Regions from separate parts of the Lacticaseibacillus huelsenbergensis genome, predicted to be linked through region 2. Evidence: a T-box and tRNA genes for the amino acid it is inferred to sense, from the RefSeq annotation. Region 2 holds a T-box; the other holds one or more tRNA genes.

Region 1 (3,382 bases), 440 kb from region 2:
ACCCGTGATCTCCTGCGTGACAGGCAGGCGTCCTAACCAACTAGACCATGGAACCATGTAATTGCGGGAGCAGGATTTGAACCTGCGACCTTCGGGTTATGAGCCCGACGAGCTACCGAACTGCTCCATCCCGCGATAATAATAAAGGAGAATGAGGGATTCGAACCCTCGCGTGGACTTACGCCCACCTGACGGTTTTCAAGACCGTTCCCTTCAGCCAGACTTGGGTAATTCTCCATCTAACCATGACCCGTACGGGATTTGAACCCATGTTACCGCCGTGAAAGGGCGGTGTCTTAACCACTTGACCAACGGGCCACAACGGAGAAGGAGGGATTTGAACCCTCGCACCAGTTTCCCGGTCTACACCCTTAGCAGGGGCGCCTCTTCAGCCACTTGAGTACTTCTCCATGTGCAATATAAAATTAATGGAACAATGGGCCTAGGTGGACTTGAACCACCGACCTCACGCTTATCAAGCGTGCGCTCTAACCAACTGAGCTATAGGCCCATATCATAATCGCAGCGGGTGACGAGAATCGAACTCGCGACAACAGCTTGGAAGGCTGTGGTTTTACCACTAAACTACACCCGCATAAGGGTGATTATGAAAATGGCGCGGGACAGAATCGAACTGCCGACACATGCAGCTTCAATGCATTGCTCTACCGACTGAGCTACCGAGCCGCAAACGGTCCCAACGGGACTCGAACCCGTGATCTCCTGCGTGACAGGCAGGCGTCCTAACCAACTAGACCATGGAACCATATAATTGCGGGAGCAGGATTTGAACCTGCGACCTTCGGGTTATGAGCCCGACGAGCTACCGAACTGCTCCATCCCGCGATAACAGTAACAAATCGATTATACCGAACAGTGACCACCCTGTAAAGATGGACCTTGTAGGGCTCGAACCTACGACCGGACGGTTATGAGCCGTCTGCTCTAACCAACTGAGCTAAAGGTCCAAGCTCAATCGCGGCGGGGGGGATCGAACCCTCGACCTCCCGGGTATGAACCGGACGCTCTAGCCAGCTGAGCTACACCGCGAAAAAACCATATGGACTAGCGTCCAATCGGGAAAACAGGATTCGAACCTGCGACCCCCTGGTCCCAAACCAGGTGCTCTACCAAGCTGAGCTATTTCCCGTCAAATGCACCCAGTAGGAGTCGAACCTACAACCTTCTGATTCGTAGTCAGACACTCTATCCAATTGCGCTATGGGTGCAAATCATGATAATACCGAGGAATCTTTCGACCAAACGCACCCTCGGCACTGCGTTTGGAAAGCGGAAGACGGGATTCGAACCCGCGACCCCCACCATGGCAAGGTGATGTTCTACCACTGAACTACTTCCGCATGAAACAAAAAGCTTATCAAATTATTGGTGCCATGCCGACTAAAGGATTCGAACCTTCGACCCCCTGTTTACAAGACAGATGCTCTACCAACTGAGCTAAGTCGGCAAAAATATCGACTTGAGCCGCCATTTAAAACCAATAATTCTCTGAGCCGTGACAGGCTCGAACTGTCGACCCACTGATTAAAAGTCAGTTGCTCTACCAACTGAGCTAACGGCTCAATGGAGGATACAGGGCTCGAACCTGTGACCCTCTGCTTGTAAGGCAGACGCTCTCCCAACTGAGCTAATCCTCCATATGTAAGCGTGGCAGCTTCCTACCCTCGCAGGCAGTTTCCCACCAACTACTCTCGGCGTGAAGAAGCTTAACTTCTGTGTTCGGCATGGGAACAGGTGTATCCTTCTTGCTATCGCCACCACACTTATGAGAACTTTGCGCTCTCAAAACTGGCTATCATTGTTGGTCGTTTGCTTTGCTGAGAATCGGCGTATTTCATCGAAACGCGTTCGCAGTCGCAGAAACCTCCACATAAGGACCCTGAGTCCATTGGCCAAAACCCGGCCAACGAACTCAGGCCCGCTTATGCTCCGGTTTCTAAGCGCTCCTGCTCACGCTCTTACTTGGTTAAGTCCTCGACCGATTAGTACTGGTCCGCTCCATGCATCGCTGCACTTCCACTTCCAGCCTATCTACCTGATCATCTCTCAGGGGTCTTACTTCCATATAGGAATGGGAAATCTCATCTCGAGGGGGGCTTCACACTTAGATGCTTTCAGCGTTTATCCCTTCCGTTCATAGCTACCCAGCGATGCGCCTGGCGGCACAACTGGTACACCAGCGGAACGTCCATCCCGGTCCTCTCGTACTAAGGACAGCTCCTCTCAAATTTCCTGCGCCCGCGACGGATAGGGACCGAACTGTCTCACGACGTTCTGAACCCAGCTCGCGTACCGCTTTAATGGGCGAACAGCCCAACCCTTGGGACCGACTACAGCCCCAGGATGCGATGAGCCGACATCGAGGTGCCAAACCTCCCCGTCGATGTGGACTCTTGGGGGAGATAAGCCTGTTATCCCCAGGGTAGCTTTTATCCGTTGAGCGATGGCCCTTCCATGCGGAACCACCGGATCACTAAGCCCGACTTTCGTCCCTGCTCGACTTGTCAGTCTCGCAGTCAAGCTCCCTTCTACCTTTACACTCTGCGAATGATTTCCAACCATTCTGAGGGAACCTTTGGGCGCCTCCGTTACATTTTAGGAGGCGACCGCCCCAGTCAAACTGCCTACCTGACACTGTCTCCCGCCACGATTAGTGGCGCGGGTTAGAGTGTTCATACAGCTAGGGTAGTATCCCACCAACGCCTCCATCGAAACTAGCGTTCCGATCTCTACGGCTCCTACCTATCCTGTACAAGCGGTACCAACACTCAATATCAAGCTACAGTAAAGCTCCATGGGGTCTTTCCGTCCTGTCGCGGGTAACCCGCATCTTCACGGGTACTATAATTTCACCGAGTCTCTCGTTGAGACAGTGCCCAAATCATTACGCCTTTCGTGCGGGTCGGAACTTACCCGACAAGGAATTTCGCTACCTTAGGACCGTTATAGTTACGGCCGCCGTTTACTGGGGCTTCAATTCTGGGCTTCGCTTGCGCTAACTCATCCTCTTAACCTTCCAGCACCGGGCAGGCGTCAGCCCCTATACATCATCTTTCGATTTAGCAGAGACCTGTGTTTTTGATAAACAGTTGTTTGGGCCTATTCACTGCGGCTGACCTTGCGGTCAGCACCCCTTCTTCCGAAGTTACGGGGTCATTTTGCCGAGTTCCTTAACGAGAGTTCGCTCGCTCACCTGAGGATACTCTCCTCGACTACCTGTGTCGGTTTGCGGTACGGGTAGTTTATTTCTCACTAGAAGCTTTTCTTGGCAGTGTGACATCAGGAACTTCGCTACTTTAATTTCGCTCCCCATCACCGCTTGTCCTTATGGTCGCAAGCATTTCACTCGCCACCAGACTTG
Region 2 (3,382 bases):
AAGACCGATCGCGCGCGCTATTATGAAAGCAAACTGGATGTTGACGGGCTGATGACGCGTGCATTAGCCGGAATCAAGGTTCAGGAGATCAAGTCCTCGGATCAGTTTATGAATCAGGATCAGGACGTTATTGCAGAGTTGCTTTAAAGCTTGATGGCACCGGACGCAGATGGTAATGATTTTGTTGCCTCTGCCGCCCGGTGTTATTTTGTTGTCTAAAAGAAAAAGTTCACAAAAAATCTCATCATTTTAGCCGCGGCTTCGCGAAACCCTTTTCGGATGCTTATAGACGACGATCTTCCGCAACGTTGGTAACTGGGTCAACATGAAGCGCAATCTGCTATTCGCCAATTTTTTGCCATGAAAAAGGTGGCTAAAATCGCTTACATCTGTTAAACTAAATATGTGAAATGCTTAACAAATAGGTGCGGAGGTGTTCATCTTGGTCGTCAATAAACAAGCATTGTCGCAAGCAACGATTAAACGCATTCCGGTTTACTATCGAACGGTCAAAGCTTTACAACAATCGGGTGTCAAACGGGTGCGCTCGGATCGGTTAAGCAAGATGGTGCATATTGCCCCCGCGACTATTCGCCGCGATTTTTCTAATTTTGGCGACCTAGGCCGCAGCGGGTATGGCTATTCAGTTGATTTGCTTGCGGAAGTTTTTGGCGAGCTATTAGAGGTTCACTCCGAAGAGCAGATGCTGTTGGTAGGCTGTGGGAATCTGGGGCGGGCGTTGCTGACCAATAATTTTCGACGTAATCCCGACTTATCCATTGTGATGGGCTTTGACACGGATCCCAGCTTGATCGGGACGACAATTGCCGGTATTCCGATTTATAACTTGGCGACCTTATCCGAAAAAGTCCGTCCAGGCATGCACACCGCGATTGTCTGCGTGCCGAGTTCTGCGCAGGCAGCAGTGATTAGCCAACTTGAAGCTAATGGCATAACGGCGATTTTGACCTTTGCACCTAAGCCGGTTCCCGCCCAACCCGAAACAACAATTCGTTATATTGATTTGACCAGTGAATTACAAGCGTTACTGTTTGTTGACCATCAAAATAAGTTAACACAAGAGCAAAAAGCACCTTTGAAGCAATCATGACAGCGTTGACCCTGCCATGTCCGCGGGTTATAATGCAGCTAATGCAATGATCAAGAGGGTCATGATCTTTTTTCCCAGCGACGAGATGGTTGGTGTGAATCTCGAAAAGGGGTCGTGATTGTAGCTTGTGAGCTGCCGTCCTGAAGTGAGTAGGGAATGGCCGGTGACAGCCGTTATCCTGAATTAAGTGGGGAAGTTATTCCCAATTTAGGTGGTACCGCGAGTGAAATCGTCCTAATTTTTATATAAATTAGGGCTTTTTTTGTGTGAGCGCGAGCCGGTGCGGTTAGGAGTCGGAGTGTAAGCGGCCTTGGGCGTGATGGCGTTTTTTGCCATTGCGACCAAGGTCCTTACACGCAGACTCCTGCGCCGGGGAGCGCGTTATGGAGAAGCGTGAGCCGGCGCGTTATAGGAAGCGCGAACCAACGCGGTCGACAAATCTGCATATTGCGGTCCTGAAAACCTGGATGGACAGAAAAATTTGTGAGGTGGAGCCAGTGAGTGATGAAACATTAGCACCAAAATATGATCATAAAGCGGTCGAAGCAGGCCGCTATCAGGAATGGCTGGACGAAGATGTTTTTAAACCAAGCGGCGATCCAAAAGCCAAGCCGTATTCGATTGTCATTCCGCCACCCAATGTAACTGGGAAGCTGCACATGGGCCATGCCTGGGATACAACCTTGCAGGACATCGTGATTCGCCAAAAGCGGATGCAAGGCTTTGATACGCTGTGGCTGCCGGGGATGGACCATGCCGGAATTGCCACACAGGCGAAAGTTGAAGCCAAATTGCGCAAGGAAGGCATTAGTCGCTATGACTTAGGCCGCGAAAAGTTTGTCCAGAAGGTCTGGAAATGGAAAGATGAATTTGCCAAAACCATTCACGGCCAGTGGGCGAAGATGGGCTTGTCGCTGGATTACAGCCGTGAGCGCTTCACCTTGGACAAAGGCCTGAACGAAGCCGTTCGCAAGGTGTTTGTCGAACTCTACAAACAAGGCCTGATTTACCGCGGCGAATATATCGTTAACTGGGATCCGCAAGCCCGCACGGCATTGTCCGATATCGAAGTCATTCATAAAGACGATAAAGGCGCTTTTTATCACGTCAAATATCCGTTTGCCGATGGTAGCGGGTATATCGAAATCGCCACGACTCGTCCGGAAACCATGATGGGCGATACTGCGGTGGCCGTTCATCCTGGTGACAAGCGCTACAAAGATATGGTTGGCAAGGAATTAATTCTGCCGCTGGCTAACCGCAAAATTCCAATCATTGAGGATGCCTACGTTGATCCTGATTTCGGAACTGGGGCCGTTAAAATCACCCCAGCGCACGATCCTAACGACTTTCAGGTTGGCAATCGCCATGATCTGAAGCGCATCAATACCATGAACGATGACGGCACGATGAATGAAAATGCCGGCAAATACAATGGGATGGATCGGTTTGAAGCCCGTAAAGCCATGGTGGCGGATTTGGATAAGGAAGGCCTATTACTTAAAGTCGAACCGATTGTGCATAGTGTTGGTCACAGCGAGCGGACCGGCGTTCAAGTCGAAGCCCGTTTGTCGACGCAGTGGTTTGTCAAAATGAAGCCGCTCGCCGAAGCAGCCATCAAGGCCCAACAGGAAAGTGATAAGAAAGTAACCTTTGTTCCGGAGCGCTTTGAGCACACTTATTTGCAATGGATGGAAAATATTCACGATTGGGTCATTTCCCGGCAATTATGGTGGGGCCATCAGATTCCGGCTTGGTACAACAAGCACACCGGTGAAATTTACGTCGGTATGGAAGCACCGAAGGATATTGAAAATTGGCGCCAGGATCCTGACGTACTGGACACGTGGTTTTCCAGTGCTTTGTGGCCATTTTCCACAATGGGCTGGCCGAATACCGATGCGCCGGATTATAAGCGGTATTATCCGACGAACACCTTGGTCACAGGCTACGACATTATCCCATTTTGGGTTGCCCGCATGATCTTCCAAGGATTACACTTCACCGGCGAGCGACCATTCCAATACACGCTGATTCACGGCCTGATGCGGGACGAACAAGGCCGCAAGATGAGCAAGTCGCTAGGAAACGGGATTGACCCAATGGACGTCATTGAAAAATATGGCGCCGATGCCCTGCGGTGGTTCCTGATCACAGGTAATAAGCCGGGGCAGGATACGCGGTTTAGTTACAAACAGGTTGAAGCTGCCTGGAATTTCATCAACAAGATTTGGAATATTTCACGCTTCGTGATGATGAATCTAGGCGATC

Evidence for each region. A T-box is a leader RNA that pairs with one kind of tRNA and senses whether it is charged. The one in region 2 lies ahead of LHUE1_RS11615 (valine--tRNA ligase), so its partner is inferred to be a tRNA-Val.
Region 1: it has a tRNA-Val gene. The T-box ahead of LHUE1_RS11615 (valine--tRNA ligase) is inferred to sense a tRNA for this amino acid. The anticodon was not compared.

The regions. Positions count from the first base shown of each region.
Region 1 is NZ_CP120687.1:2,066,800-2,070,181, reverse strand. Features, by position in the region: tRNA gene LHUE1_RS09535 (tRNA-Asp) at 1-55, opposite strand, end outside; tRNA gene LHUE1_RS09530 (tRNA-Met) at 62-135, opposite strand; tRNA gene LHUE1_RS09525 (tRNA-Ser) at 146-237, opposite strand; tRNA gene LHUE1_RS09520 (tRNA-Glu) at 247-318, opposite strand; tRNA gene LHUE1_RS09515 (tRNA-Ser) at 323-410, opposite strand; tRNA gene LHUE1_RS09510 (tRNA-Ile) at 438-511, opposite strand; tRNA gene LHUE1_RS09505 (tRNA-Gly) at 525-595, opposite strand; tRNA gene LHUE1_RS09500 (tRNA-Phe) at 615-687, opposite strand; tRNA gene LHUE1_RS09495 (tRNA-Asp) at 693-766, opposite strand; tRNA gene LHUE1_RS09490 (tRNA-Met) at 773-846, opposite strand; tRNA gene LHUE1_RS09485 (tRNA-Ile) at 895-968, opposite strand; tRNA gene LHUE1_RS09480 (tRNA-Met) at 977-1,050, opposite strand; tRNA gene LHUE1_RS09475 (tRNA-Pro) at 1,077-1,150, opposite strand; tRNA gene LHUE1_RS09470 (tRNA-Arg) at 1,156-1,229, opposite strand; tRNA gene LHUE1_RS09465 (tRNA-Gly) at 1,290-1,361, opposite strand; tRNA gene LHUE1_RS09460 (tRNA-Thr) at 1,396-1,468, opposite strand; tRNA gene LHUE1_RS09455 (tRNA-Lys) at 1,511-1,583, opposite strand; tRNA gene LHUE1_RS09450 (tRNA-Val) at 1,586-1,658, opposite strand; rRNA gene rrf (5S ribosomal RNA) at 1,667-1,783, opposite strand; rRNA gene LHUE1_RS09440 (23S ribosomal RNA) at 1,984-3,382, opposite strand, start outside.
Region 2 is NZ_CP120687.1:2,508,107-2,511,488, forward strand. Features, by position in the region: gene thiI (tRNA uracil 4-sulfurtransferase ThiI) at 1-147, shown strand, start outside; gene LHUE1_RS11610 (redox-sensing transcriptional repressor Rex) at 443-1,111, shown strand; T-box leader at 1,149-1,351, shown strand; gene LHUE1_RS11615 (valine--tRNA ligase) at 1,579-3,382, shown strand, end outside.